4 regions of the Alteromonas sp. AWJ4_199 genome follow, and region 4 is predicted to be linked to each of the others. Evidence: predicted binding sites of a transcription regulator. Region 4 holds the regulator's gene; each other region holds the start of a gene.
What was found. The regulator FliA, encoded in region 4, starts transcription of late flagellar genes. The targets are predictions, from matches to a motif close to CTAAAGNTNNNNNNNNNNNNGCCGATA.
Positions count from the first base shown of each region.

Region 1: the regulator FliA is predicted to act here: its motif matches at 3,573-3,599, upstream of ACXAER_RS13505 (DUF5610 domain-containing protein).
Region 2: the regulator FliA is predicted to act here: its motif matches at 4,325-4,351, upstream of ACXAER_RS07260 (DUF3530 family protein).
Region 3: the regulator FliA is predicted to act here: its motif matches at 2,627-2,653, upstream of ACXAER_RS06710 (HAMP domain-containing methyl-accepting chemotaxis protein).

Region 1 is NZ_JBSWUR010000001.1:3,067,577-3,075,413, reverse strand. Features, by position in the region: rRNA gene ACXAER_RS13515 (16S ribosomal RNA) at 1-1,196, opposite strand, end outside; gene ACXAER_RS13510 (RNA recognition motif domain-containing protein) at 1,687-2,151, shown strand; gene ACXAER_RS13505 (DUF5610 domain-containing protein) at 2,227-3,543, opposite strand; gene trmA (tRNA (uridine(54)-C5)-methyltransferase TrmA) at 3,734-4,831, shown strand; gene fabR (HTH-type transcriptional repressor FabR) at 4,910-5,503, opposite strand; gene ACXAER_RS13490 (acyl-CoA desaturase) at 5,844-6,971, shown strand; gene sthA (Si-specific NAD(P)(+) transhydrogenase) at 7,211-7,837, shown strand, end outside.
Region 2 is NZ_JBSWUR010000001.1:1,671,271-1,679,107, forward strand. Features, by position in the region: gene ACXAER_RS07245 (gluzincin family metallopeptidase) at 1-571, shown strand, start outside; gene rapA (RNA polymerase-associated protein RapA) at 659-3,520, shown strand; gene rluA (bifunctional tRNA pseudouridine(32) synthase/23S rRNA pseudouridine(746) synthase RluA) at 3,571-4,287, shown strand; gene ACXAER_RS07260 (DUF3530 family protein) at 4,441-5,328, shown strand; gene ACXAER_RS07265 (hypothetical protein) at 5,472-5,795, shown strand; gene ACXAER_RS07270 (AmpG family muropeptide MFS transporter) at 5,896-7,242, shown strand; gene ACXAER_RS07275 (response regulator) at 7,348-7,837, shown strand, end outside.
Region 3 is NZ_JBSWUR010000001.1:1,530,029-1,537,865, reverse strand. Features, by position in the region: gene lysC (lysine-sensitive aspartokinase 3) at 1-386, shown strand, start outside; gene ACXAER_RS06710 (HAMP domain-containing methyl-accepting chemotaxis protein) at 459-2,483, opposite strand; gene ACXAER_RS06705 (symmetrical bis(5'-nucleosyl)-tetraphosphatase) at 2,767-3,594, opposite strand; gene apaG (Co2+/Mg2+ efflux protein ApaG) at 3,602-3,976, opposite strand; gene rsmA (16S rRNA (adenine(1518)-N(6)/adenine(1519)-N(6))-dimethyltransferase RsmA) at 3,985-4,812, opposite strand; gene pdxA (4-hydroxythreonine-4-phosphate dehydrogenase PdxA) at 4,809-5,795, opposite strand; gene surA (peptidylprolyl isomerase SurA) at 5,809-7,092, opposite strand; gene ACXAER_RS06680 (LPS-assembly protein LptD) at 7,152-7,837, opposite strand, start outside.
Region 4 is NZ_JBSWUR010000003.1:191,854-199,690, forward strand. Features, by position in the region: gene ACXAER_RS17935 (chemotaxis protein CheA) at 1-1,665, opposite strand, end outside; gene ACXAER_RS17940 (protein phosphatase CheZ) at 1,678-2,433, opposite strand; gene cheY (chemotaxis response regulator CheY) at 2,468-2,851, opposite strand; gene ACXAER_RS17950 (RNA polymerase sigma factor FliA) at 2,888-3,619, opposite strand; gene ACXAER_RS17955 (MinD/ParA family protein) at 3,616-4,482, opposite strand; gene flhF (flagellar biosynthesis protein FlhF) at 4,488-5,897, opposite strand; gene flhA (flagellar biosynthesis protein FlhA) at 5,927-7,837, opposite strand, start outside.

The sequences.
Region 1 (7,837 bases), on a different contig from region 4:
ATGATGACTTGACGTCGTCCCCACCTTCCTCCGGTTTGTCACCGGCAGTCTCCTTAGAGTGCCCAACTTAATGCTGGCAACTAAGGACAAGGGTTGCGCTCGTTGCGGGACTTAACCCAACATCTCACGACACGAGCTGACGACAGCCATGCAGCACCTGTGTCAGAGTTCCCGAAGGCACCAATCTATCTCTAGAAAGTTCTCTGCATGTCAAGTGTAGGTAAGGTTCTTCGCGTTGCATCGAATTAAACCACATGCTCCACCGCTTGTGCGGGCCCCCGTCAATTCATTTGAGTTTTAACCTTGCGGCCGTACTCCCCAGGCGGTCTACTTAGCGCGTTAGCTTCGCTACTCACGACTTAAAGTCACAAACAGCTAGTAGACAGCGTTTACGGTGTGGACTACCAGGGTATCTAATCCTGTTCGCTACCCACACTTTCGCACATGAGCGTCAGTCTTTGGCCAGGGAGTCGCCTTCGCCACTGATGTTCCTCCAGATATCTACGCATTTCACCGCTACACCTGGAATTCCACTCCCCTCTCCAAGACTCTAGTCTGCCAGTTCTAAATGACCATCCCAGGTTGAGCCCGGGGCTTTCACATCTAGCTTAACAAACCGCCTGCGTGCGCTTTACGCCCAGTAATTCCGATTAACGCTCGCACCCTCCGTATTACCGCGGCTGCTGGCACGGAGTTAGCCGGTGCTTCTTCTGTTGTTAACGTCACGGCTAGCAGGTATTAACTACTAACTTTTCCTCACAACTGAAAGTGCTTTACAACCCGAAGGCCTTCTTCACACACGCGGCATGGCTGCATCAGGGTTTCCCCCATTGTGCAATATTCCCCACTGCTGCCTCCCGTAGGAGTCTGGGCCGTGTCTCAGTCCCAGTGTGGCTGATCTTCCTCTCAGAACAGCTAGAGATCGTCGCCTTGGTAAGCCTTTACCTTACCAACTAGCTAATCTCACTTGGGCCTCTCTTTGCGCCGGAGCCGAAGCCCCGTTTGGTCCGTAGACATTATGCGGTATTAGCAGTCGTTTCCAACTGTTATCCCCCTCGCAAAGGCAAGTTCCCAAGCATTACTCACCCGTCCGCCACTCGTCATCTTCTAGCAAGCTAGAAATGTTACCGTTCGACTTGCATGTGTTAGGCCTGCCGCCAGCGTTCAATCTGAGCCATGATCAAACTCTTCAATTAAATATATCGAAATATGAATCGTCGTTGTGACACTCTTAACGAGTGCCCACACAGATTGTCTTGTCTAAATTGTTAAAGAACGTTGCGACTTTGTCGCAATTCACTAGAAGCCGCTGCTTCTTTGTGACCCACCCTGTTCGAGTGAGTTGCGCATTTTACATCGTTTATTTTCGATGTCAACCATGTTTTTAAACTTTTTATTTGCTTGAAAACTTGGTTTCGCATTTGTTGCTAAGTTGACTTTGTTTTTCTCGAAGCCCCCTCAGAACGTGGAGCGCATTATAGATACCTCTTGAGAAAGATCAACACTTAAATTGGATTTTTTTGCATTTTAAGGCGCTTTTGGTGTTAACCGCTCATTTCTGCATCATTTCCATTGGCTCAATGCATCTTTCGACTAGTTTTTTCACATTTTATTGTTCAAATTGTTACAAATGAGTAAACTATATACAGCCTCCAACACCATAATAAACAATAGAAAGGTAGGTATATGAAAGTAGGCTTTATTCAATGCGCTGTAATTAGCGCTATTTTTGCAATTGCAGGGTATTTGTTATTTTCTTCTGCTAGTTTAAACGTCCATGTTCCACTTACCGTATCTGCAGCTCTGCTGATAAGCGGTATCGTTACTCCTTGGCTAGCGTCTCTTATTCAAAGTCCATCTTCCTCAGATGCCAGAGCACACACCAATAACGGATCAGTCGAAACTTTATATGTGGGTAATTTACCCTATAGAGCAAACGAGAACGCAGTAAAGGAGTACTTCAGTAGCTTTATTGAAGTGCAGTCGGTTCGTTTAATGAAGGATCGCAAAACTGGAAAAAGAAAAGGTTACGGTTTTATCGAGGTTGTCACAGACGACCTTAGTAGTGTTATTGATAAAACTAACGACTCAATCTTCCAGGAACGGACTTTGAAAGTTCGACCTGCAAAAGACAAAGTCGAACACGCGTAACTCTTATTCGTAGTTTTTAGTAATGTAAAAAAGCCCGGTAAGCTCTCGCTTCCGGGCTTTTTATTGTCATAAGCTTTAGCTCTCGCTGGTTTCAGCAGATTGAGGAAGGCCATCTAATAAAGTTTGGTTAAAAGAACGAAATCTATTTATAGCGGATATAAGGTCAGGAACCTGTACATCTTCCATCTCGTTAATAATACCAGCTATTAACGCATTATAGTCTTCACTACTTTCTAACTTACTTTCTGCGTTAGCAAAGGTATCCATCATCTTCTCTAGATATTGAGCGATTGGACTAACCACATTACCAAACTTCGCGTTGTCGCTTTTATCTTCGTTATAGTGCTGAATATTTTCGTATGTCTTTAGCACTTCGGTTTGCGTAGTCCTATTTAACTGTAGTGCGTAACCAACCAACTCTTTATCATCAAAGCCTAAACTCAGTGCTTCTTCAAATGCCTTGTCGATATCACCACTATAGAAGGTATCAGCTAGATCCTGCACCTGCCCAACTAAATCAGCTATCGATTCCAACTCATCTTCATCGAGTTCTCCTTTCAATGAAAAACTAATGCCGCTTCGCTCAAAATATTGATAAGAAGTTTGCTCAGTGTAAGACGCTGAGAAATTGCTTTCACTTTGCTCACCACTACCGTCAGATTGCTCTTGAGATGCCTGAGCTTGAAAATTAAGTTGCTGAGAAGCCTGGAAAGAACGCAGGCTTTCAAAACTAAAGCTCACTTCATCACCATCTTTAGTGCGAATCATCAAACTACCGCTTTTTTCGTCCGATGCTGCAACAGCTTCTAACGAAGACAACTGAACAGCATTAGGCTGCTGGCGTCCAAAGATATCGGTTTCTAGATCATTAATACCCGTATCAATAAGATCCCGGCTTTTCGTTATACCTTGCTCAATCTCTTCATTCATAAACCCAGCGAGATCTTTTTCAGCCATTGCGAAGCCACGGCTTACTCCTTCTCTTGCTTGGCTAAATAGCCCGGTCAGCTTTTCGTCGCTGGCACCTCCATCGGCTGCGCCGCGAATAACGCTACCCACGAACTTAAGTACGTTTCGGGCTACTTTTTCAAAATCGAATAAATCATTCGACTTTTCTTCAAGATTTTTCTCTTTCGTTTCTTGTGGTTTTTGCCCATCTATTTCCAACGCTTGATTAATATTGCTACTTACCACGCGCAAGCCGATACTCGTTTGGCTACTTGAAACAGATACTGAAGCCGCTTGTTGCTTCGAAAACTCAGCGGCTTGCTGCAATCCGTCTTGCTGCAACTGCTTTTTAAGCGCTTCATTTGGGTGAACCGTTGCCTTTTGATCTGCTTTCTGATCAACCTTTTGGTCTCCCATAAAAGCTTTAATTTGACCCACGTTCATAATTTGATCCTCACTATCCTCATTCTTATTATCGGCAAAGAATCAATATTGTTTAATATTAATACAGCATTTTTTTCTAAAGGCTACTTAGGCAATCACGCGTATTAATAATGAAGAAGTCGGGAGCGCTTGTTGCAGTTATTTTTTAAGGGACTACAATTCGCGACCTCAACAATGAATGGAGAATTTTATGACCACCACTGAACAACAACGCTACCAAGATCAGTTAGACGAAAAAGTAAATCGTCTCACCGCGTTGCTTTCTCCATTCAATGCCCCTGAGCTTTCTGTATTCCCATCTCAGCCAACACACTACCGCATGCGCGCAGAGTTTAGAGTGTGGCACGAGGGCGATGACTTATTTCACATCATGTTTAATCAGGAAACGAAAGAAAAATATCGTGTAGATAGCTTTCCCCCTGCATGTAAAGCAATAAACGATGCGATGACACTTTTGCTTGAAGAAGTTAGACCAAACGAGGCTCTAAGAAAAAAGTTATTTCAAATCGATTACCTTTCTGCGTTGTCTGGTGAACTTGTTATAAGCCTTCTATACCATCGTCAATTAGATGAAGAATGGCAAGTGGCAGCAAGAGAATTAAAAGCGACACTTGAGACTCACTTTCCTAAAGTAAACATCATTGGTCGCGCTAGAAAGCAAAAGATTATTATCGACAACGATTTTGTAATTGAGCGTTTACCAGTAAACGGAAGAGAATTCGCATTCAAGCATATAGAAAATAGCTTCACTCAGCCAAATGCCGAAGTGAACTGTAGCATGATTGAATGGGCTTTAGATTGTGTTAAACCACTCTCTGGAGACTTACTAGAAATGTATTGCGGTGCCGGTAACTTTTCACTTCCGCTAGCACTTCACTTTGATAATGTCGTAGGTACCGAAATAGCTAAACCTTCAGTGCAAGCAGCTCAGTTTAATATTGAGCAAAACGAGCTGAGCAATGTAAAAATTGTAAGGTTAGCCGCCGAAGAATTCACACAGGCTATGAAGGGCGAGCGTACGTTTAGTCGCTTAGAAGGCATTGATTTAAGCACTTATAATTTCACCACTGTATTGGTTGACCCTCCAAGAGCTGGATTAGATGAAGACTCGCTAAGAATGATTCAGGATTACGATAATATTGTGTATATCTCGTGTAACCCTGAAACTTTGGCGCAAAACCTTGAGCTTTTAAGTGAAACTCACGACGTTGCTCAATCGGCGCTATTCGATCAATTTCCTTTCACTCATCACATTGAGGCAGGTGTTCTACTTACACGCAAAAGCTAGTTTGCGTGTAAGTAAGAAAAAAGCTCACACTGAAATATAATTTGGAAGAACATTTGATGCTATATATTTTCCTCCTTGCTAGGCTTTCTGCGTAGCGCCTACTTGAACAAAGCGAAGCTGCGCTTTCACCCTTTCACCAATTTCGCGGCGAAGTTTATCGTCTGCTTCTAATGCTTCAGCTCCGGCACTGAACACCAGTCTTACCATGGCATCGGCTTGTAACTGGGCACAGGCGTACTCCACGCCTTGCTGTTCGATGATGTAATCAGTAAGTTCATCGATGAAATGTTGAATTTCTCTAAATACTGCTAATCGGTAAGCAGATGATGTACCGGTATGCTCGCGTAATAATAAACGGAATACGTTTGTGTTGGCCGCGATGAACTCCATGAAGGTTTCCACAGAGGTATGAATGACGCCGCCACCTGAAGCAATGCGCCTTCTAGCTTGACGCATAAGCTGACGAAGCGCTAAACCCGCTTCATCCACCAGCGTTAAACCCAACTCGTCCATATCTTTAAAGTGTCGATAAAACGACGTGGGAGCAATCCCAGCCTCTCGGGCGACTTCACGCAAGCTGATTGCCGATAAACTGCGGTTTTCATCTAGCAGTGAAAACGCGGCATGGATGATATTTTGACGGGTTTTTAATTTCTGTTCTTGTCGGCTCACGTTCGCCCCCTGTGTTCATTAACATTTAATGGTCTGATGATTTTTTAACTTTAGAGTCTACTGTCAACGTCATCTGAATAACCATTAACGCAATCGAACCTCGTACATCAAAGACTAACATTCCTAGTTTATCGCAACACGCCCTGATGGGGAAAGGAAAACAAAATCATCTCTTTTATAAACAAGGGTTAAACGTTAATTCTTACGTTTTAGCTACGTTTTTGCCACCCTAGGCTATAATTAAACTTCACACATGTAAGCAGAACTTATCTTGGTTTTGCTTGCCTGAAGCCTCGTAAAAAGATAAATTAGCGAACAGTTGTAAGCCAAGTTGTATAAAATGAAAAAACCTCCTCTTATCCTAACGAATGTGCTGGTATTTATAATATCGGGCGCAATTGCATTTATAGGTGTGCCGCTATGGGTGGCATATCAGGGTATCGATTGGGCAGAAATCGGTACCGCTATATTCCTATTCTATTTCACCGGCATGTCGATAACTGCTGGATATCATCGCTTGTGGTCACATAAAACCTACGATGCCAACATTGTAGTTCGTGTTGTATTAGCGATTGGTGGTGCCATGGCCCTGCAAAATAGTATTTTGCACTGGTCGTCAGATCATCGCGTTCACCATCGCCATGTAGATGACAACGACAAAGACCCCTACTCTGCAAAGAAAGGGCTTTGGTTTGCGCACATCGGCTGGATGTTACGCGAGTATCAAGCTAAGCGTTACGATGATTACAGCAATTGTAAAGATCTACAAAAAGATAGCGTTGTAATGTGGCAGCACAAATACTACTTGCCTATCGTACTCGCTGCTAACTTTGGTATCACTGGTCTGTTGGGGTATCTGAACGGCGACGTATTGGGCATGATATTAGTAGCTGGTGTATTGCGCTTGGTGCTAGTTCACCATGTTACCTTCTTCATTAACTCACTTGCTCACTTCTGGGGTAGTCAGCCTTACACTGATAAGAATACGGCACGTGATAATGGCGTTTTAGCATTTTTCACTTTTGGTGAGGGTTATCACAACTATCATCACATATTTGAGTACGACTACCGCAATGGCATTCGTTGGTATCAGTTTGATCCTACTAAATGGCTTATCAAAGGGCTGTCTTATGTAGGTTTAACGTCGAACCTTCGCAAAGTACCTGAAGAGCGCATCGAAAAAGCTCTGGCGGCCATGCAGCTTCAAAGGGCAAGTGAAAAAGTATCGTTACTACCGAATGCGGAAGAAATGATGCACACTATTCAAGAAGAGTACGACCTGCTAATGCAGCGGATGAGTGAGTACTACGCAACGAAAAAGCGCGTTATGCGCGTTAAGAAGCGTACGTTAAAGCGCAGCATTGAAGGGTTAGAGCTAGCTTACAAATATAAAGAGATGAAGCACGCCTTTGCTGTTCAGAAAGAAAAATGGACCCAATTGCAGAGTTTGTCGCTTCAAATGGCGTAAATACTTTCTTTACTCTTGTATTCGTAGAAAACCACATAAGTCTATGCTTATGTGGTTTTTTTTGATCTATAGTTTGAATGACACTTCAAGTAAGGTAGTTATACTAGAGTTTGTAAGGTTGGCATAAACAGCTTAGCTATAGACTAAGTTCGATGTTCAAACTACATCATAAACTGAATTATGGCGGTTATTGTGATTTCAGACGCCACATCATAGAAGCAATAATACGGGAAGATAACATGGCAACGAAGCAAAAAACTAAAGCTCCGTCGTATCATTACGATGCGATAGTTATAGGCACTGGCCCCGGTGGAGAGGGTGTTGCAATGCAGCTTGCCAAGGCCGGTAAAAAAGTGGCAGTGGTAGAACGCTACGAAGCTGTTGGCGGTGGCTGTACTCATTGGGGAACCATTCCGTCTAAAGCGCTTCGTCACTCTGTCAGTCGTCTTATTGAATACAATACGTCTCCCCTGTTTGCCGACAACCACTTAAGTAAGAGCCTTACATTTTCAGACATCATGCGCCATGCTAGTGGTGTAGTGAAAAGCCAAACTCGCCTGCGTTCTTCTTTTTATGATAGGAACCGCGTTACCTTGTTTCATGGCGAAGCCAGCTTTGTCGATGCCCACACCTTGGAAATAACTCGAGAAGATGGCTCGAAGGACACGGTTACAGCAGCACAAATAGCGATAGCCACAGGTTCGCGCCCCTATTGCCCGAAAGATATCGATTTTAATCACCCCCGTATTTATAACTCTGACACCATCTTATCTTTAGATCACGATCCAAAGTCCATCATAATTTATGGTGCAGGTGTAATTGGGTCGGAATATGCCAGTATCTTTAGAGGCTTGGGAGTAAAAGTC
Region 2 (7,837 bases), on a different contig from region 4:
TGAGCAGGCCGATAACAGCAGCTTTGTTAACCAAACACTTTGGTTCTTTGCTCACGAAGTCGCCCATTTATATCAGCCCGGCAGTACCGAAGGTGTATCAGAAAACGAGGAGCAGTCTTGGCTGCACGAGGGCAACGCCGACTACTTTGCGGCAATCGCCATGAACTTCCTCTACGAAGACGTCAATAGCTACGTTGAAAGCCGAATGACCCGCGCTTTCGAGAGCTGTACTGAAGGGCTGGCGAAGACAACGCTGGCTCGTGCTTATAAAAACGGGCTCTTCAATCTTTATTATTCATGCGGGATGATAATGCACCGCGCCATCGATAGCGTGGTGCAACAAAAAACGTTAGGTGAGGAGTCGCTGTTCACTGTATGGAAGCGACTTCAAAAAGCAGTGAATAATGGTATGCCGCCTGGCACAGCGACGTTCTTAAACTTGTTAGAACGATACCATGCACCTGAGCTTATAAAAGCCATCAACAGTGCAACGAGTGATGATGCAGCAAAAGCCATTCAAGGAATTGAAAACCTTTTTCAGATGCATCAGACCCCCTCTTCGCCCATGTAGTAAAAATGACAACCAATGGTCTAGTATTAATGACTTATCACAACGCAATGCGTACAATACCGCCCCCGAAAAATAGGTTGGTGATTTATGAGTTCAGATAGTCAATTTTCAGTTGGTCAGCGTTGGTTAAGCAACACAGAAATAGAGCTGGGGTTAGGTGTCGTTATTGGTAGCGACTTCCGTTCAGTTGAAGTGTTGTATCCAGCAACAGGCGAAGCGCGAAAGTATACTAAGCAAGATGCGCCGCTTACGCGACTAATTTTTGAAATTGGCGAAACGGTCAAAAGCCAAGACGGCTGGGAAATGACCATTACTGAAAAAGAAGAAAGCCAAGATCTTTTCATCTATCACGGGCTTCGCGAAGACACCAAAGCGCAAGCGCGATTACCTGAAACCATGCTAGACAGCCACATTCGCTTGAACCAACCTGAAAAGCGCCTGTTTAGTCAGCAATTAGACAACCCTAAATGGTTCGATTTGCGCGAGCGTGCTTTAGATCATCAATACGATTACTTACGTTCAAACACCATTGGTCTTGCAGGTGCGCGCATATCGCTTATTCCGCACCAACTTCACATTGCGTCAGAGGTAGGCGGCAGACACGCGCCTCGCGTATTACTTGCCGATGAAGTAGGCCTTGGTAAAACTATTGAAGCCGCGTTGATCATTCACCAGCAGCTTAAAACAGGCCGTGCAGAGCGCGTGCTTATTTTGGTTCCAGACTCGCTCATGCACCAATGGTTAGTTGAAATGCTTCGCCGCGTTAACCTTCCGTTTGCCATTTACGATGAAAGTCGCTGCGAAGCCATAGAAAAGAGCGAAGGCTTAGAAGATGACGAAACGTCTAACGCGAGCGCTGTGAATCCATTTGAAAACGACCAGCTGGTACTTTGCAGTATCGACTTCCTAAGCAAGAGCGAAAAACGCCAGCAGCAAATTCAAGCTGCAGGATGGGATTTAATGGTTGTCGATGAAGCCCATCACCTTGCGTGGTCAAGTGAGGCTCCCTCTGCCGAATACCTTTGTGTGGAAGCGCTGGCAAACCAAACACCTGGTGTATTACTGCTTACCGCCACGCCTGATCAACTTGGTCACGAAAGCCACTTTGCCCGCTTGCGCCTGCTCGACCCGGCTCGCTTCCATAGCTACGATGCATTCTTAGATGAAGAATCGAAATACAGCCAACTGGCCGATGCGGTAGCGCCATTACTTTCAGACGCCGAGCCTAACGACAAACAACGCAGCAAACTCGCAGAATTCGCGCCTGACGTAATGGAACATGCGGGTGATTTAAGTGCGCCGGAAAATCGCCATGCGTTGCTGCACCAACTTATCGATTGTCACGGCACAGGTCGTATGCTGTTTAGAAACCGCCGCGCCAATATCGAAGGCTTTCCGATGCGTAAATTAAGCGCTTACGAACTGGCTTTGCCCGAGGTTTATTCAGATGCCGTGAGTGGCGGCGACTTAACCTATTCACTGTATCCTGAACGTATGGCAAGCGTGGTTAACAGCTGGACCAAGCAAGACCCGCGCGTTGAATGGCTGCTTGATTTCATGCAAAGCGTTAAGCCAGAAAAGATTCTGCTTATTTGCGCAAGCGCCCGTACAGCGCAAGAATTAGGTGAGGTTATTCGCACGCAAACCGGAATTCGCCATAGTGTATTCCACGAAGGCATGAGCATTGTTGAACGCGACAAGGCGGCCCATTATTTTGCTGATGAGGAAGACGGCGCACAAATTCTACTGTGTAGTGAAATTGGTAGCGAAGGTCGTAACTTCCAGTTCGCTCACCATTTGGTGCTGTTCGATTTGCCTATCACGCCAGATCTGCTTGAACAACGTATTGGTCGCCTTGACCGTATTGGCCAAACCCAAACCGTACAAATTCACGTGCCGTATTTAGCGAAAACCGCGCAGCACGTATTACTAGATTGGTATCACGAAGGGCTGAATGCTTTTGAGAAGACCTGCCCAACCGGCTCTGGCGTGTTCGACGACGTTAAGCCTTTGCTTATTGGCGCCTGCTTACACCCTGACGATATGAGCGCCCTTGACGAGCTTGTGAACATGAGTGTTACGCTAAACAGTCAGCTAGTGGCGCAGCTTGAAGCCGGTCGCGATCGTCTTCTAGAGCTTAATGCTTCGGGAGAGGGCCGCGTAGAACAACTGCTTGAAGACATTATTACCCTTGATAGCGAACAAGATTTGTCGCGCTTTATGGGTCGCGTATTCGATGCTATTGGTGTTCAGCAGGACGAAAAAGGCAATGACTGCTTTATTCTTATGCCAACCGAGTCGATGGTGAGCCAGCTTCCAGGTCTTGACCCAGAAGGCATGACGGTTACTTACAAGCGCCGTGTTGCCACCACGCTAGAAAACGTGCAGTTTTTAAGTTGGGATCATCCACTTGTGCATACCGCCATGGACGTAGTACTCACCGACGTACACGGAAAGAGCAGCATGGGCTTCATTGCCGAGCCGTCTTTGCCAAAAGGCGCTTATTGGGTTGAGGCGTTGTTTGTGCTGCAGGCGCAAGCGCCTAAAGCGCTTCAGTTGGGTCGCTTCTTACCTCAAACGCCTGTGCGAGTGTGTTTAGATGCGCAAGGAAACCCGTCTGAATTAAGCTTCGACGTTAAGCGTAAAATTGGACGTAAGATCTCGGCTCAGCTTCTAAAAGCCTTGCAACAGCCGCTTGAGCTTGCCATAGAAAAGGCGCGTAAGCTTGCTCATCAGCAAGCTAACCAAAAGCAGCATGATGCCCTTAACGATATGCATAGCACATTGAATGATGAAATACAGCGCTTACGCGATCTTCAAAAGCGCAACCCTGCTGTGCGCGATAGCGAAATTGAATTTATTGAAACGCAAATGAATGCGCTCGATAAGGTCATTCAGGAAGCTGATGTTCAGCTAGACGCAATACGTATTGTGGTGAACAACCCGTAAATGCAAAATGTTAAGCACTGAAAGAACAACGTTGAAGTAACGAGTACATAATGGCAAACCCGAGTTTTGTTTATAACCCGCCTATGACGCCTTATCTTGATATCCTGTATCAAGATGAGGATGTGGTGGTAGCGCACAAGCCTAGCGGGCTGTTAAGCGTGCCAGGAAAGGCATTAGAGCACCGAGACTCGCTGATCAGCCGGGTGAACCGTGTTTATCCCACCGCCACAGTAGTACATCGCTTAGACATGGCGACTTCAGGTATTTTGGTGCTGGCGCTCAATAAAGACAGCCATCGCCATATCTCGAAACAGTTTGAACTTCGGCAAACTAAAAAACGTTACTTCGCCCGAGTTCATGGGCATGTAGAACAAGACAGCGGAGAAGTTAACCTTCCCCTTATTTGCGACTGGCCGAACAGACCGAAGCAAATGGTAGATTTCGAGCGCGGTAAGAAAGCAGTGACGCATTTTGACGTTGTCGAGCGTAACCATGATGAAAATGGATTGCCCTACTCTTTAGTTGCCCTTTATCCCATCACAGGTCGCTCTCATCAACTGCGCGTGCATATGCTTGCTTTAGGCCACCCTATTTTAGGGGACAGACTTTATGCCCATGAAGAAGCGCTATCCATGGCCTCTCGCTTACAGCTACATGCAGAAAGCTTGAGTTTTTCCCACCCAATACTTGGTCATTGGCTGCACTTTAATGTCACCATCCCTTTTAGTCCGTATTGCCCACCTCCACTTTCAGAGCGCATTGAGTAGCCCCTTAATGCGTCTCGGCCTTTATTAAACAACATTATTTTAGTTTTAAAGGGCGTTGCCGATAATCTTAATAGAACGAATTCGTTTATAAACTGATTTGATGCTGGCAAAACTGTCCGTATCAAGGTGATAGTTAAAGGCATACCATTTTTTATGAAAAGGCACGCTCTCCTTTTAACCTATGCATTGATTGTTTCGCTGCTGCCTATGACGGCTCATTGCGACTTTTTTACGGACGTAAAAAATGCTTATCTGCCAGGTGAAGTAAAAGCCCTTATGATAGGCGAAATGGAAGCCCCAATCATTGAAGTTGAGTCAAAAACACCGCTTCCCTTAGGTGTTGCTATCGTGCTTACTGAACCCTTTCCGTCTAGCCTTACTTTGGCGCAAGGAAATAGCCTTGCTAACATGCTTGCTGATAAAGGCTGGAACGTCATCATAAGCCCTTTCAATATGCCCATAAGCTCGTCTAACGCCGAAACCAGTGGTGAACAGGACAGCGAAATGTTGACAGAGGAAGCCTCGTCACCGACTGAAACTGCGCTAGTCATTCACCCTCGAAGTAACCAACTGACGCAATACCTCAACTTTGAAGCGGCAACAGAAGCCCTGACATTGCAGCTCAACGCTTTAGATAATTATTTACAAGACAAAACCGGATATCGCATGGTAATCGCGCAAGGTATGCTTGCTACCACTTACCTGTCTTCTATAGAAACACAGCCTAATTTACAGCCTGACACGTTTGTGGCTATTTCACCGTTTTGGCCAGAGGAAAATACAAACAATTTAGTGATTGATACCATAGCGAAAGCGAACTTTCCTGTGCTCGACTTAACCCTCAGCGACTTCAATGACTGGGAGGGCATCACCACAATGAAAAGAAAAGTTAGAGCGAAAAATGAACTAAAGTTACACTACAGGCAAGTTATCATTCCAAATAATTCTTCAATCTTTAGTATAAAGGCGATTGAAAAAACGTCTTATATTCAAATGGTTGCAAATAGCACTATAGGCTGGACCAGACATCTAGGCTGGTAATTCCTCAATCTTGGGATTAGGCTAAATCAGTATCCAAAACAGTTACCTACCTTTATTCACACGAATAATGGGGTGCTGAAGTCAATGGTAATCTTGTTATGGACTATACTATTTTTTAGCAAACAACGACGGTTGAGTGGCTTGTGAATGTTCAAGATTTTGTAGATAACAAAGCGAAACAGCTGTGTTTCTATTTGCGAGCATTTTGGCAGGGAGAGCTTCCTATCGAGGAGATCGAGCTATTCTTTTGGGATAGTATGGAAGAATGGGGGCAAATTGAATGCACATTAACCCAGCCATATACGCAAAAAGAGCGTGTTTTTTGGCATTTGCTTCATCAAGTGCATTACTGGAATGAAGATAAACTAACAAAAGACCAGTTTCTTGTTGATGAGTTAACAAACTGTGTTAACTTTCTGGAAGGTTTAGGGCACTGCCCTCTGGATTGCGTCGGGATCCGCCCCTAATTTCCGCTCACTTACAACGGTATACTCCCCCCTTGGGTTAAAACGTATCGCTTAAAATTTCATCATGCCCCCACAGTTTTATTGCTAAACACAATGGTTCATGGCTCAATACACTTTTGAGTCAACGCCGAAGGCCGAAGTATTGCTTACTGCATTAAAAACGTTCAACGACAAACGCTATCTAGCGATTTTTCTATTTGGCATTTCCAGCGGCTTTCCTTGGATCATGATTGGTTCAGTGTTATCGGCTTGGCTAAAAGATGAAGGTTTATCGCGTTCGGCTATTGGTCTTTTCGGTATCATCTTCGCCACCTACTCATTTAATTTTTTATGGTCGCCCCTTGTCGATAAGCTTAAGCCGCCGTTGTTAGGACAAAGACGCGGTTGGATCTTTTTGATGCAAAGCGCTGTTGTTTTCCTGTGTCTGGCCATGTCCCAACTTACCGCAAACCAAGACCTATTCTACGTAGCCTTGATTGGTTTACTCATCGCCATTGCTTCTGCCACCCAAGATATTGCTATTGATGGCTTTCGTATTGATTGTATTGAAAAAGAAGATAAAGATGGTATGTCTGCTGCCTCATCAGTAGCAACAGCTGGATGGTGGACGGGCTACGGTGGCCTTGGCGCTATCCCCTTTTTCTTAGCAGACCTCACTTCCTGGACTTGGCCAGATATTTACTTATTACTTGGCGCTATTATGGCCTCTTTGGCAGTAGCTACCTGGTTTGCTAATGAACCCGCAGTTAATAGGGAAGCTTTGCTTGAGCAAGTAACGGATGTAGGCGCAAACAGCTCTACAGCAATTAACTGGATAAGAACAACACTCATAACACCATTTTCGGAGTTCTTTAACCGCAATGGCATCAAGCTGGCTGCTTCATTCTTACTGTTTATTTTTCTTTTTAAAATTGGAGAAGCGTTTTTAGGTCGTATGAGCATCGTCTTCTATAAAGAAGTGGGTTTTTCAAATAGCGATATCGCCACTTACTCAAAGTTACTTAACTGGTGGGTGACCATTATATTCTCTTTACTTGGCGGGTTAGTGAACATCCGCTATGGTATTTACCGAGGGCTTATGATTGCTGGTGTTGCCATGGCGGCTTCAAACCTTCTGTTTGCTCTTATCGCACAAACAGGACCTTCAACTTCACTGTTAGCCATCACTGTAATTGTCGATGGTTTTACCGGAGCATGGAGCACTGTTGCCATGGTCGCCTTTATATCACTCTTATGTAACCGCGCTTTTAGCGCAACTCAATATGCACTTATGGCCTCACTAAGTGTTGCAGGACGAACATTGGTTGCTTCTAGCAGTGGTTTAGTTGTCGATAGTCTTAATGGAAACTGGAGTTTGTTTTTCATTTTGACCGCTGTCATGGTGGTCCCAAGCCTTTGCTTTTTATATTCCATAAGAGAGCACATAAAGCGCGTCGAAGCGCCATAAATTCCTTACACCCTGTTGCTATCTACATTTAGTGACCTTGCAAGTTTGTATTAGTTGCCTACATTTAAAGAAGGTAGTTAATACAAACTCTTGCAAGGAAGAAATTTGAGCGCAAACAAGGCTGATCCACCGCAACGCAAGTCATCATTGGCATTTGCCGCTTTTACCTTTTCAAAAGTAAACGCCACGGCTATGTTTTTCGCGGCCATTATTATCTCAATCTTGTTTGTGTTAAACACCAAACAGCAGTCTTCCATTACTAACCTTGAGCAAAAGAGTGATTTAGTAGACAGTATAATTACCGCTGAACATCGAATTCACCAATTCAATAGACAAACTCAAAGCGATAATGGCAATCATACCGCTCTAGCCCATCAGTTACAGGTAACGTACCAGGGGTTACATCGATATTTACAAGACAGATGGAGGGTCAGCGACGCTCCTGCGCCCGTTTCTAAAGAAGAGTTTACAAAGGCATATAAAGGTTTAAATAGAGCCACAGCCGAAGAAAGCGCCAAAACAACGCGAATATTGCTTTATACGCTTATGGCGCTCCCCCCTACTGAAATGAAGCCTTATATTGATGATGGCTTTA
Region 3 (7,837 bases), on a different contig from region 4:
ACGCGCAAGGCTTCCTACAGCAGGTATTTGCTATCATCGCTAAGCATAAGCTGAGTGTTGATTTGGTAACAACATCGGAAATCTCGGTATCTTTTACTCTTGATAACCCAGCTAACTCTGTAGCCCAGCGTTTGAATAAAGAGACCATCGCCGAGCTTGAAACTATCTGTGACGTTAAAGTGGAAAAAGGTTACGACCTTGTCACTGTTGTAGGTAACAACATGCAAACGGCAATTGGAGTTTCTAGCAAGATTCTATCTGCGGTATCTGATTTCAATCTGCGTATGATTTGCTTTGGTGCTAACCCGCACAACTTATCATTCTTGGTCAACGAGACCGACAGTGACGACGTGGTTCGCAAGCTGCATTCGGCATTGTTTGAATAAGTCTAGGTTTGCGTAAAGCGTAAAAAAAACGGTCGCCTCAAGGCGACCGTTTTTTTTATTACTCTTAGAATATTAAACTTTAAACTGCCTGATAGACTGCTGTAGCTCTTCGGCAAGACGTGCCACTTCATGGCTAGACTCAGATGTTTGCTGTGCACCCGAAGTTGTCTCTTCTGCAATGCTCACAATAGTTTCAAGCTTTTCACTGATTTCTTGCGATACCGTATTCTGTTCACGGGCAGACTGCTCAATTTGAGAGCTAACGTCATGGGCTTTGTGAACCGCGTCGGAAATAATATCTAGCGCTTGCGTGGCTTTTTCAGTTTGTGCTACACATGCTGCAGTTTGCTCTTTACCTTGATCCATCACAGATACCGCTTTTTCAGCCCCAGCTTGAAGCACTTCAATCATGGCGTTGATCTCTTGCGTCGACTCCTGTGTTCGGCTCGCAAGGGTTCTCACTTCATCTGCAACTACCGCAAAGCCTCGCCCTTGTTCACCTGCACGGGCAGCTTCGATAGCGGCGTTCAATGCAAGTAAGTTAGTTTGGTCGGCAACACCGCGAATAACGTCAAGAATGCCACCAATGCTCGCGCTATCTTGATGAAGCTTATTAATAACGTCGGCTGCTTCTTGTACATCTCGAGATAGGATTTCAATAGTATTTTTGTTCTCTAGCGAGATTTGGCGAACATTTTCAGCTTCAGCATCTGCATGGCGAATCTGGCTAAGTGTGTCTTCCGCACTTTGCACAACAAGCTGCGAGGTTGAATGCATTTCTGTTGTAGCTGTTGCGACCTGGCCAATTTGTGATTTCTGATCCTGAATAGAGTGGGTGGTTTGTGCCGTCACTGCTGATGTTTGTTCCGACGCTGCAGCTAGCTGCTCTGCCCGAACATTGATGGCGGTAATAAGCTCTTTGAGGTTGCCAATTAGCGTATTACAGTTTCTTGCTAATAGCCCAAACTCGTCTTGTGCTGAATCGTCTAGGCGATGAGTAAGGTCACCTGATGAAGCAACAGTGAGTAGCTCGTTTACGCGATAAAGTGGGCGTGTAATTGCGCGAACTGTGACGTAACCAATGAACGCTGCAACAGCAATAGAGATGATTACAACAACGATAACAAAGGTGTTACCTGTTGTAATAGCACCATTTACTTGGCTCTCTATATGAGACGCTTTTTTATCAGCAAGATTAAGCAGGTTTTCAAGTTCGATAACCCCTTGAGTGATATTTGAATCTGAAGCGTTAAGTGCCTTTTCTGCGTCATTTCTACGCTCTAGGCGATCGACATGAAGCTGTACTACACCATCATTAGCTTTAATGGCGTTGATGGCATCGTTAACCAAGTCGTTAATATCATCAAGCGTACCTGAATCATCACGACCGCCCGCAGCTTCAACCATATCGCTTAGCTGGGTAACCACCTTTTCAACGACAAGATCAACTTCGTTACCTAATGTCTGCGAACGTACTAATGTCTCGGTTTTTATATATTCATATGAAACAGTTAAAAGAGAAAGTAGTGAGGTCTCAAGCTGGCCGCCGATCTCAGCTGCACGTCTAAGATTAGGATCGCGCTGCACTGAATCTAAGTCCGAAAAATCCAAAAGGTAGGTGGAGGCATCGTCTGCGTTATCTTCAGCATCACCTAGTCTGTCTTGTATATTGTTGCGCAAGTCGAGGTACATTTTGTGATTCTTGTACATAGCCTCAACATTAGTGATATACGCATCATAAGATTCACGAACACTGTTTAACGTGTTTCTTAGCTCTGGCTCATTACTAACGGCTTGCGCTAGCTTGTTGTACTCATTTTCAAAGGTGTCTTGGGCAGAGTTAAATGACGCTCTTTTGTTCTTAAGATCACTTAAATCTTCTTCGATATAGCTTTCGAAGGTAAGTCGACCCATATTCAGGAAGCTTGCTTTGAGTGCATTACTGCCTGCTACCGTGGGCAAGGCAACGTCATTTACTTCCTCTGTTGCAGAGCCTATGGAATTGAGGTTATAAAGTGAGACAACACTTATAACGATTAGAAGTGCGCTAATCGCTACAAATCCCCCGATTACGCGTGTGGCTACCGTTATTTTCATCGGAACTCCTGGATGAGTGTTTTTTATTTTTATCCCTAACGATATTACCCGCCTCAGCTAACAAAATATAGCACTTATAAAGTGATGCATGCTTGAATGCTGAGCAGGTAACGAAACATCATCGTTACTTTTACAAGTAAGTGTATCGGCTACAAAGACTTAATGTTTATTTTATTTAGCACTTAAGTCTGATTGTTATTACTGGTACAACCAGTTTGACCGAAAAAAGCAGGCTCTTCCGCGGATAAGTTTCGTATCTGTAGGCGTGTATATAATAATGATTCTATGCCGGTACGCTAATCAAAGTTGCGGTATCTAAATTCAATAGCGTCATACTTTGCCCCCACACGTAGCCAGTATCTAAACCAACAAACTGTGAGTTATTTGTATGTCCTGATAGCGCGGCCCAGTGTCCGAAAATTACTCGCTGGCTAGTTGTGAACTTTGTGTTTTCTATTTCAAACCAAGGCTTTAAGGTGCTATTAGCACTACTAGAAACAGTACTAGGATGAGACTTATTGTCAAAGTCGAGGGTGCCATCGGTATGAACAAACCGCATGCGCGTACACGCATTCACAATAAAGCGCAGTCGCTCGTCACCTTTAAGTTTATCTGACCAGTTGTAGGGTGTATTTCCGTACATCTTTGAAAGAAAAGTGGCGTAATCAGCGGACTTAAGGATGTTGCAAACTTCATCACTAAGTGAAACGCACTCATCAATAGACCACTTAGGATAAAGTCCCGCGTGGACCATCACAGAGTTTTCATCTAATTTCATCGCTAGAGGAAACTGCCGCAACCAATCAACCAGTTCGTTTAAATCCGAAGCGTTAAGAAGCGGGTCTAACTTATCTGACTTTTTGGCTTTACGGATGTCGTTAACAACGGCGAGTAAATGTAGGTCGTGGTTACCTAAAACACTATTAAACTGGCTGCCAAGAGATTTCAGAAAGCGCAATGTGCTAAGCGAATCTTCTCCTCTTGCAACCAAGTCACCGACAGCAAACAGCTTGTCGTTTGTCTCGTCAAATTCTACTTTATCCAATACGCGACGAAGACCGTCATAACAGCCCTGAATATCGCCAATGACGTAGGTGTTACCTTTAGACATAGAAACCTTAATGAAGAATGCTTGGAATGGCTAGGCGAAATACGTTTATAGGAACGCGAAAACGCTCACCGCTTTCTAGTTCCATTACATAGTAGCCTTCCATATTGCCAACCGGTGTGTCAATGACTGCGCCACTGGTATAGTCAAAATGTTCACCAGCTTTCATTATAGGCTGTTTTCCTACCACTCCATCACCCTCTACTTCTGACGTTTTACCGTTAGCGTCGGTTATCTTCCAATAGCGACTAAGCAGTTGGACGGTATGCTCACTATTGTTTTCAATAGTAATGTGGTAGGCAAACGCGAACTGCTTAGAATCTGAGGGCAGGTGGTCAGGAAGGTGACGGGTTTTCACCCGCACCTTTATATCAAGTACATCCATAGAGGAACTTATTGCTCTTGTTGGTGCTCTTTTGCCGATACAGCGTTAGCTATAGTGGCAAAGTCGTTAAGCGATAACACTTCTGCGCGAGAAGTTGGATCTAACCCTAACTCACGGATTTCTTCCTCACTTAAGCTGTCTTTCAGTGAGTTACGAATAGTTTTTCGGCGTTGATTAAAAGCCTGTGCACAAACGCGCTCAAGGGTATTTACTGATTCAACATCAACGGGTGGAGCTTGATGTGGAACTAGTTTTACAACGGCCGAGTCTACCTTCGGAGGTGGCTTGAAGGCACCTGGCGGAACATTCAAAACAGGGATCACGTGGCAATAGTACTGGGCCATTACTGAAAGCCTGCCGTAATTTTTAGATCTCGGTCCAGCAGCTAGTCGGTTCACCACCTCTTTTTGAAGCATAAAATGCATGTCTTCGATGCAATGAGCATGATCAAAAAGGTGGAACATTAGCGGCGTTGAAATGTTGTAAGGCAAGTTACCAAATACACGAAGCTTCTTGTCTTTTATTGGCATTTCTTTGCATAGTGCGCCGAAATCCATCGTCATCGCGTCTTGTTCAATAACGGTTAGTTTTTCACCGTTAAATGGGTGGTGTCGCAGACGTTTGGCAAGGTCGCGGTCAAGTTCAATGACCGTTAATGCGTCAACTTCTTCACAAACAGGGTCTGTTAATGCGCCTAAACCTGGTCCAATTTCTACCAGGTTTTGCTCACTTTTTGGCGCGATGGCTGCAACAATTTTACCTATCACGTAGTCATCGTGTAAGAAATTCTGCCCGAATCGCTTTCTGGCCGTATGGCCTAAATGTGTTTTACTCATTGTTGATGATGTGCAAGCTCAATGGCTTTTTCCAATGCTTTTCTGAAACTACCGGCGTCGGCTTCACCTGTACCTGCTAAATCTAATGCAGTACCGTGGTCGACTGAAGTGCGAACAAAAGGTAATCCTAATGTGATATTCACTGACGCCCCAAAACCCTTGTATTTTAGCACGGGTAAGCCCTGGTCGTGATACATAGCTAGCACAACGTCGGCATTTTCTAGGTATTTAGGCTGAAATATGGTGTCAGCGGGCAGGGGGCCGGTAATCTTAAGGCCTTCGTCTCTTAGCTCATTTAGCGCTGGGACGATAGTGTGGATCTCTTCAGTACCAATATGGCCATCTTCACCCGCATGCGGGTTTAATCCGCATACGTAAATGTGAGGCTCTTTAATGCCAAACTTTAGCTTTAGGTCAGTATTGATAATATGAATAACTTTGTGCAGGCGCTCGCGAGTGATTGCTTTTGCTACGTATTCAAGTGGGATATGAGTTGTAGCAAGCGCCACATTAAGCCCTTCAGTTGCCAACAGCATAACCACATCAATGGTATTGGACTGGTAAGCAAAAAACTCAGTATGGCCACTGAAGGATACACCGGCTTTGTTAATAATGCCTTTGTGCACCGGGCCAGTTACAACAGCGTCAAAATCGCCGTCCATATTGGCCTGGCACGCTTGGCGTAAGGTTTCGACCACATACAGCCCGTTTTCACTATCAAGGTTTCCGGGGATAACGTCAGTGGTTTTGTCTATCTGCTTAATAAACAACGAACCCGCAGCTTGTATCTGCGGGTTATTTTCGTCGTAATCGATTAACGTCAACGGAAGCCCTAGGGTGCTTGCTCGTGCTTTTAGCATGTCGCCATCGGCAAACACGACAAGCTGGGCTTGCCATGTTTCCTGGGCCAGTTTAATGATCAAATCTGGCCCGATACCGGCCGGTTCTCCCGGCGTTATTGCTATTTTAATTGGTGTGCTCATGAATAACTTATTATTAAGATTCGACAACTTCGACGTAAGCGGCATCACGCATCTCACGTAACCAGTTTTCGGTTTCTTCTGAAAATTTACGGTTAAAGATAAGCTGATATGCTTTATCTTCTTTACGTTTATCCGTTGCGTCATCCATGCGACGGTCGTTAAGTTGAATTAAGTGCCAGCCGTGAACAGTCCGCACTGGGTCGCTGTATTCGCCAGGTTCAAGCTGTGATAATGCTTCTTTAAACTCAGGTACATAATTACCTGGGTCAGACCAACCTAGTTCGCCACCGCGAAGGGCTGAGCCAGGGTCTTCTGAATATTCTTTAGCCAACTCTGCAAAGTCCGCTTCACCGTTTTTCAATTCTTCTTTGAAGCGCACTAGCATCTCTTTTGCTTTTTCTTCGCTCAAAATAATTGATGGCTTAACCAGGATATGACGTGAGTTCACTTCTTCCACGGTGACTTTCTCAATACCTCGAGTATCCAGTACTTTAAGAATGTGAAATCCTGCGCCGCTTCGGATTGGTCCAACAAGGGCGTCTTTATCTTTGCCCTGAATTGCTTCAGCAAATAGGGTAGGCATAGCATTAATGTTAAGCCAACCCATGTCACCACCTTCTAGCGCTTCGTTACCTGATGATGACGCAATGGCAATTTTAGCAAAATCAGAACCCGATTCTAATAAAGAGATAACTTTGTCTGCGCGCTCTCGTGCTGCCTGAATATCTTCGTCTGTTGGTTCAGGTGGGAAGCCAATAAGGATGTGACCTAATCGGTACTCTGCCTGCGTTGCACCTTGTTGTTCCATTAAATCAATTAACGTGTCTATTTCTTGGGGCGTGATATAAACACGGCGACGTACGTTAGCGCGGCGAACCTCACCCATAATAATTTCTTCACGAATATCTTCGCGATAGTCTTCGTATGCAATGCCTTCAGCAGTTAATTGTGCGCGAAGTTGCTCAATGGTTGCATTCTGATTAGATGCGATATTACCAATGGTTTGTTCTAGCTGGGGATCGCTAATACGAATACCCATGCGCTCAGCCATTTGTAGCTGAAGGCTCTTTGTAATTAAACGCTCAATAGCCTGTGTACGTAGCGCACGGTCTGAAGGCAGTTGTTGGTTGTTAGCTTCAGCGTTGCGTTTAACATCTTGTACAAGGGCATCAATTTCGCTTTCAAGTATAACGCCTTGGTCAACAATCACAGCTACGCGGTCTAGCATTACTTCTTGCGCCAAGCTGTTAAACGAGAGTAGGGCACCTAACATCAATGCACGGATAATGAACTTCATACACACTCTTTTATTATTGGTTAATTGCAATTAAGCGCCGATAAGCGCTCAACTGCGGGTTAATTTAAACTATAAGGCTGACGATAGCCAAACATACCGTCTCGAAGCATGCTTCTTTGGGTTCCCGACGAACCAATGCCTTTGAAAATAAATTGAAGCGACACACCAGAGTCAAAATCGTCCGTTGTCTGGACGCCACTGTCGTTGTAGCGGTTGTTCAGACTGCGCTGGGCGACAAGTCTAACTGCCCAGCAGCAAGACTCATATTGAATACCTGCGTAGGTTTCCACACTTCGATGGCGCTCTAAATCACGGTAAGTACGGCCAACCCATTGCCAATTCTCAGAAATTGGCCAGCTTGCTGAAATACCAATTTGATTAATGGTTTCACCACTCAGATCGCGAACGTAGCGATGACTTAATTGAATAAAGCGCGCGTCATCTTTACGGTATTCAATGCCCACGCTGCTCAGGTCAACTTTGTCTGTGTCAGTGGTAACCTGCACATCAGAATGGAAAAACCAATTTTGGTTAAAGCGCCAATCTACCTCTGCGGCAAGGGCTGAACGATCTTGATTTTTAGTTGCCGCAACCACTTTGTTATCTTCAAGGTAGAATATCTGACCCACACTAAGAACGAATTGTTCCCGATTGTTTTTATCTAACATGCGAGTGGTAGCACCAAGTGTAATCTGGTTGTTGTCGCTAATTCTATCAAGACCTGTGAACTCTTGACCTCGGAACA
Region 4 (7,837 bases):
AAACGCTTCAACATCTGACATTCGTGCGGCTGCATCCGCGTCTAGTACGCCACGACTAATAGCTATCTCTTTTAGCTTTTCCGCGTCCATACCCTTACCGTCGTCCTCGATAGTAAGAAGAATATGATCGCCTTCTTGAGATGCTGATAGCTGAACCGTACCCATGCGAGGCTTACCAGCGGCCGCGCGGTCATCTGGCATTTCTATTCCGTGGTCAACAGAGTTTCTAACCAAATGCACAAGCGGATCGGCCAATGCTTCAACCAAGTTCTTATCTAAATCCGTTTCTTCACCCACAAGCTCTAAGGTAATCTCTTTCTTTAAGCTTCTTGCTAGGTCACGTACAACGCGAGGAAAACGCCCGAAAACTTTCTTAATGGGCTGCATGCGGGTTTTCATTACCGCACCTTGCAAGTCACCCGTCACTACATCTAGATTAGCAATGGCTTTCGACATGCTTTCGTCGTTGCTGTTGATACCCAAGCTTATCAGTCTGTTTCTAACCAGAACTAGCTCGCCGACCATGTTCATAATCTGATCTAAGCGTTTGGTATCTACACGTACCGTCGTCTCGGCAGGCGGTGGAGCAGGAGCGCCTTTCTTATCATCTTTCTTGGCAGCCGTTTTTGGCGCAGCTGCTTTGCTCGTTTTTGCTGCACTCGGTGCTGGGTTCGCCTTAGGCGCTGCCGCTGCACTAGGCGCTGATTGTTTTGCTTTTTGAACAGCTTCGGTGGCCGCTTTATCTACAGGAGGTTCAGGTGCCGTTGCACCAGGTCCTTGTTTAGTAGGCCCTTGACCGGAGCCATGAAGCTGATCGAGTAGCGCTTCAAATTCATCGTCTGTGATTTCTTCATCACCTGCACTGCTTGGCGGAGTTGACGCTTGTGCAGCCTCGGGTGCGCTTTTTTCGTCCCCACCAAACTGACCTTTTCCGTGCAGGTCATCTAACAGTGCCTCGAACTCTTCATCAGTAATGTCATCACTGTCAGTGCTCGCCGCTGGTGCTGACGTTTGCTCAGGCTCCGGTTTGGCGGGTTCTGTATTGGTTGATGAAGCTTGTCCTGGAGCACCACCTCCATGAAGCTCATCGAGAAGAGCCTCAAATTCGTCTTCGGTAATTTCTTCTATACCGCCGCTACTTTCACTGCTATCTGACGCAGCAGGCACAGGTTCATCTATAGTTAGCTCGGGCTCTTCTGCAACAACCTCGGGCTCAGCCGCGACAACTTCTTGCTCGGGTGCACTTGCATTGTCGAAAATGTTTTCATCTGGAGATTCTGGGCGACTGAGTTTGTGTAACAGGTCGACAAGATGTGCATCCGCCGGCTCTAGTGGCTCTTGAGCTTTCACTCGCTCAAACATTTCAACCACCACATCAGTGGCTTGCAAAATGATATCCATTAACTCAGGCGTTAGCGTTCTTTGGCCATTGCGCATGACGTCAAAAACGTTTTCAGCACCGTGACAAATTTCAACTAACTCAGTAAGAGAAAGGAAACCAGCACCACCTTTTACCGTGTGATAACCGCGAAAAATTGCGTTTAGCAAATCCGCATCTTCAGGATTGTTCTCAAGATCAACGAGCTGTTCTTGTAATTGTTCAAGTATCTCTCCAGCCTCAACTAGAAAGTCCTGTAATATTTCCTCGTCAACATCAAACGACATGCACCCGCTCCCCTAAAAACCTAAGCTAGACAAAAGATCATCAACATCATCTTGGCCTGAAACGACGTCATCTCGTTTTTCGGCATCAATAATTGGGCCTTCTGCCTCTACACCATCAACCTTATCGGCCTTAACGCTAGATGATTTAGTTTGTTCTGCACCGTCACGCTCACCAAACATGGTCAACATGTTTACAAGGCTTTCTTCTACCTCTTTAACCAGGTCAATTACGCGACGAATAACTTGCCCAGTTAAATCTTGATAACCTTGTGCCATCAAAACTTCAGTAAGTAACTGTGTAAGTTTAGCTGACTGATTCGAACCGTCTTCCAACAATTCGTCTAAGTCTGCACATAAAACCTTAAACTCACCCAACTCGATTTGGCGGTTCATCAGCTTTTTCCACTCTGGCATTACCTTCTCGATTCGCTCCGAAAGCAATTCAGCTATCGGCATGCTCGCCTCAACGGCGTCCATAGTAGTATTAGCAGCTTTTTCAGTTTCTTCAATTACGTAGGTAAGGCGGGACTGTGCATCGGGAATATCGTCTGTAGCTAAATTTTTGATGCGATCGTCTATTTGGAAGTTGTTCAATGCGTCGTGAAGTTGACGCGTTAACTTTCCTACCTCAGCAAACAACTCAACATTTTCTTTCATTGAGACTGCTTCAAGTAGTGCATTAGCAGAGGTCTTGTCACCCTCTTCAAGATAAGTGACAAGTTGCTTTGCTTCTTCCAACGATATTGGAACGTTTACATTCATTGACATCCAGTAAACCTCATTTATCTGTTGAGCGTCTGGATCAACCTAAACGTTCGAATATTTTATCTAATTTTTCTTTTAACGTTGCTGCTGTGAAAGGTTTAACGACGTAGCCATTAACACCCGCTTGCGCGGCGGCAACAATTTGCTCTTTCTTCGCTTCAGCGGTAACCATAAGCACAGGCAAGTGCTTAAGCTTATCATCTGCTCTTATCGCGCGTAGTAAATCGATGCCCTGCATGCCAGGCATGTTCCAGTCAGTAACTACGAAATCGAAATCGCCTTGTTGTAACATTGGCAATGCAGTGCTTCCGTCATCCGCTTCCTGAATGTTGGCAAAACCCAAATCTTTGAGTAGGTTTTTGATGATGCGTCTCATGGTTGAAAAGTCATCGACCACGAGAATTTTCATGCTTTTATCCAAAATAGCCTCCACTGAGGGGTTAATTGTTATTAATCTCTATTCTTCGTCAGCTTGCCACGACTTCATTCGTGATTTGAGTTTTAACATGGCTTGACTGTGAATTTGACTGACTCTCGACTCACTTACGTCAAGAACCTCGCCTATTTCTCTTAAGTTTAGTTCTTCATCATAATAAAGTGAAAGAACAATCGCTTCTCGCTCGGGTAATGTCGTGATTGCATGGGCCAACGCTTTTTGAAAAGCCCCTTGCATCAAATCTTCCAGCGGTGCATCACTACCTCTAGTTTGCTCTGTAGTGATCACATCCTCCGACACCCCCAAATCTTCAATGCCCACCAACTTTCCAGCATTGACTTCATTAAGCATCTGATGATAATCCTGCAAGCTTACATTTAGCTTGTCAGCAATATCAGAATCTCTTGCGTCACGCCCAGTTTCACTTTCTACCTGAGATATCGCCTCAGTAATCGCGCGACCATTGCGGTGAACAGAACGTGGCGTCCAATCACCTTTGCGTATTTCGTCAAGCATGGCACCGCGGATGCGAATACCTGCAAATGTTTCAAAGCTTGCGCCTTTAGAACCGTCAAAATTCCGTGCGGCCTCTAGCAAGCCAATCATGCCTGATTGGATAAGGTCATCAACAAGTACACTCGCAGGCAGTCGCGCCATCAAATGGTGCGCAATTCGCTTAACCAGAGGCGCATGTCTTTCGACTAACTGCGATTTATCTGTTTGCTGTTGATAAGCGGCGGCCTTGCTGTTCAACGTTGACTTCCTACGGCTTTTTCTGCAACTAATTGTTCAATGAAAAATTCTAAGTGACCTCCAGGCTGCGCTGGAATAGGCCAAGTAAGCGCCCTGTTTGCTAGCTTGGTTATCGCTACGGCTGCAGGAGAGCCAGGAAAAGCATCAACAATAGCTGTTTGCTTACGCACAGCCTTGCGAATATTTTCGTCAAATGGCACCGTCGCCACTAATTCTAGTGCAACATCAAGAAAACGCCCTGTCACTTTGCTTAATTTGCTAAATAATTCCTGACCTTCTCGCACATCGCGAACCATATTGGCCACAACTTTAAAGCGAAAAACACCGTGCTCACGGTTAAGGATTTTTATCAGCGCATACGCATCAGTTAGTGATGTTGGCTCATCGCAAACCACCACCATGATATCTTGGGAGGCTTTAGAAAAGCTTAATACCATATCTGAAATGCCAGCAGCGGTGTCGACTATTAATACGTCTATTTGAGAACGCAGCTCGCTAAACGCTCTTATCAAGCCAGCGTGCTGTGTGGGTGAGAGTTCCGCCATTGACTGGGTTCCAGATGTGGCGGGAGCAATCTTAATACCGTGGGGGCCGGTTACTAAAACCTCGTCTAACGTGCACTCGCCAGAGAGTACGTGAGATAGGTTTTTCTCAACTCGCAGGCCTAACATCACATCTACGTTTGCAAGACCAAGGTCCGCGTCAAGAACCATTACACGCTTGCCCTGCTTCGCCATGGCGATAGCAGTGTTAAGCGTAATATTTGTTTTACCGACGCCACCTTTACCACCGGTGACGGCGATTACTTTGATTAACCGTGATTGCTTCATTTTTCTTAAGCTACTCGCTTGATCGTCAATCATACTGCTTATGCTGTTTTAATTGCGTTGTTACCACTAGTATGATTCAAACCGTACTTTTTATAAAGCTTTGCAGCAGCGGAAACTAAAGATTTCGCTTCTGCAATCTTAATGTCTTCAGGCACTTTTTGACCATCGGTGACATAACTAACCGGTAGTTGGTATTCAACCGCTGCACTAAGTACCTCTCCTAAAGAGTAGCACTCATCTAACTTTGTGAAAATACAGCCACTTAGTTCAATATCGTCATACGCTTGAATGATTCTCTGCAAAGCCGGATATTGCGTATTGGCTTGCGCTACCAAATATTTTTTAACTTTTGGCATTTGGCCATTATCGAACTGCTTAATTTGCTTAATTAATCGACTATCACGCTGACTAAAACCTGCTGTATCAATCAATACTAGTCGCTTATGACGAAGTTGGAACAATAAATCTGCAAGTTCTTCACTAGTTTGCGCTTTTCGCACAGTACAGCCAATAATTTTTCCGTATGTCGCTAGTTGCTCATAGGCTGCAATTCTATACGTATCAATAGTAATCATAGCCACCGATTCTGCACCATATTTCTGTGCGTAGCGGGCGGCTAACTTTGCAACCGTGGTTGTTTTACCTGTACCAGTAGGCCCGACTAATGCAACCGCACCCTGTGAGCTAAGTATATCGTTTCCGGTAACATTTATGCGATTAGCCAATAGGTTAAGAAGATATACCCACGCGTCACGTTCGTTGTAATGAGCCGGTGTATAGCTAATCAGCTGAGTTGCAAGTGCACTACTCAAACCCATATCGGTTAATCGCGTGACCAAGTATTGATGAACAGGTTTTTGACGCTTGTTCTTCGCTTCCATTAGGTCAGCAACTTGATACTGCAATACGTCGCGAAGTGAAGCTAACTCTTCTTTGATTTGAGCTAGTTCAGCAGACTGGGATACAGAAGTTTCACCCATACTTGACGCTTGATGCTCAGGAAAAGTCTGTTGCTCGATAGCATCTTGTACTGGTGACTGTGTTTCAAGGTCGTCGATAAACGCTTCTGAAAAATCTAAGTGAGATGCAATTTCGTTGGCGTGCTTAGCGTTCGTTGACATTGGCTGTGCTGGTTGTGCAGAACTGCCTGCAACTGTGTTTCCACCATGCTGCTTTTCCAACAAGGCTTTTAAGCTATCAGGACCATCGTCGCCAATAATTTCACTTAAGCTAGGCACAGCCTTTTGGCCAGGCGTTTTAGCAGCGGTCTGTGGTGCCGCCTTAGGCGTGAAAAGCTTAGCTTCAGGCTCTTTGTCGTAGGCTGCAACAAGCTCAATACCGTCGGCAACTTTGCGATTTGACATGATCACGGCGTCACTGCCCAACTCAGCTTTAACCTGGCTTAACGCCTCACGCATATCTTTGCCGAAGAAACGTCTAATTTTCATTGCAACCTCTCCAATCACCCAGTGTCAGATTATTGACCGACCGAACTGACTATTTTTATTTGTTTGTCATCAGGCACTTCCTGGTAAGAAAGAACATGAAGCCCAACAACCGAATACTTTAAGAAGCGAGACAGTACGGGTCGTAGCATTCCAGAGGTAAGGAGTACCGCAGGCTCTCCCTCTAACTCTTGCTGCTGACTGGCTTGCTGCAATGATTTCTGCAGCTTGTCTGCCAGACCTGGCTCTATGCCAGCACCGTCTTCGCCACCTGCTTGAAGTGACTGGTGCAACATCTGTTCCAACTCTGGCGCCAAGGTTATGACAGGTATCTCTTTTGCCCCCTGAGTAATTTCCTGAACGATTAAACGCTTAAGGGCAATACGCACTGCAGACACCAGTACATCTGGGTCTTGGCTACGTGTACCGTACTCACTAAGCGTTTGTACAATGGTACGCATATCGCGAATAGGCACGCCCTCAAACAATAAGGTTTGCAGTACTTTCACTACCGTACTTAACGGGAGAATATCTGGTACTAGTCCTTCCACCAATTTAGGGTGCTGTTTGGCCAGCATATCTAGAAGCTGTTGCGCTTCTTCATGCCCAAGTAACTGATAGGCGTTATTTGAAAGTAACTGACTTAGATGAGTCGCCACAACCGTAGCGGCATCAACAACCGTGTATCCAAGCGTTTGCGCGTGCTCGCGCTTATTAGGCTTAATCCACACCGCATCTAGCCCGAAAGCAGGGTCTTTAGTAGCGCGTCCTTCTAATTTTCCGAACACTTGCCCTGGGTTAATGGCAAGCTCTTCGTCATGACTTATAACGGAATCGCCAATAGTGACGCCGAGCATAGCGATGGTATAAGTGTTAGGCTCTAAGTCTAAGTTGTCGCGTATATGAACAGGTGGAATAAGGAAGCCCAACTCTTGCGATAGTTTCTTACGTACGCCTTTAATTCGTGTCAACAACTCACCACCTTGAGATTTATCAACAAGCGGAATTAAGCGATAGCCCACTTCTAAACCAATGGTATCCACCTGCTGAACGTCGTCCCATCCCAGCTCTTTAACTTCAGGTGCAACAGTTTCATCTTTTGATATATTCTCTGGCAATTGAGGTTCTTCAGCTTTCTTCTTAGCTTGAACTGTCTGCCAATATGCGAAGCCCGCAATCAAAAATGAAAAACCCAAGAATGCGATATGAGGCATACCCGGAATGATACCCATGACGAAAAGCACGCCTGATGCTATATAGAGCGCTTGATTATTTCCTAGCTGACCACGGATCTCTTTACCCATTTCTTGGGTTTCGTTTTCTCGAGTAACGATAATCGCTGTTGCTACCGAAAGTAGCAATGAAGGTATCTGCGCCACCAAACCATCACCAATGGTCAAAATGGTGTAGATCTCTATGGCATTTCCAAATGAAAGACCGTGCTGAATCATGCCTATGAATAAGCCGCCAACAATATTGATAAGCATGATAAAAAGGCCGGCAACCGCATCGCCTTTTACAAACTTTGATGCACCGTCCATCGACCCGTAAAAGTCAGCCTCTGCGGTTATTTCTTCGCGACGCTGACGCGCCTGGTCTTGGTCGATATAGCCTGCATTAAGGTCGGCATCGATTGCCATCTGCTTACCTGGCATAGCATCCAAGGTAAAGCGAGCACTCACTTCTGAAATACGTCCCGCACCAGCAGTTACTACCTTGAAGTTGATAATAAGAAGGATAGCGAAGACAACAATACCTACAGCATAGTTACCACCGATAACCACAGCACCGAAGGCTTCAATCACTTTACCTGCCGCATCTCCCCCTTCGTGGCCGTACAGTAATACAACCCGCGTAGACGCAACGTTAAGCGCCAAACGCAGAACTGTCGCTATTAGGAGTACAAGTGGGAAAATACCAAAATCCACAGGGCGTTGGGTGAG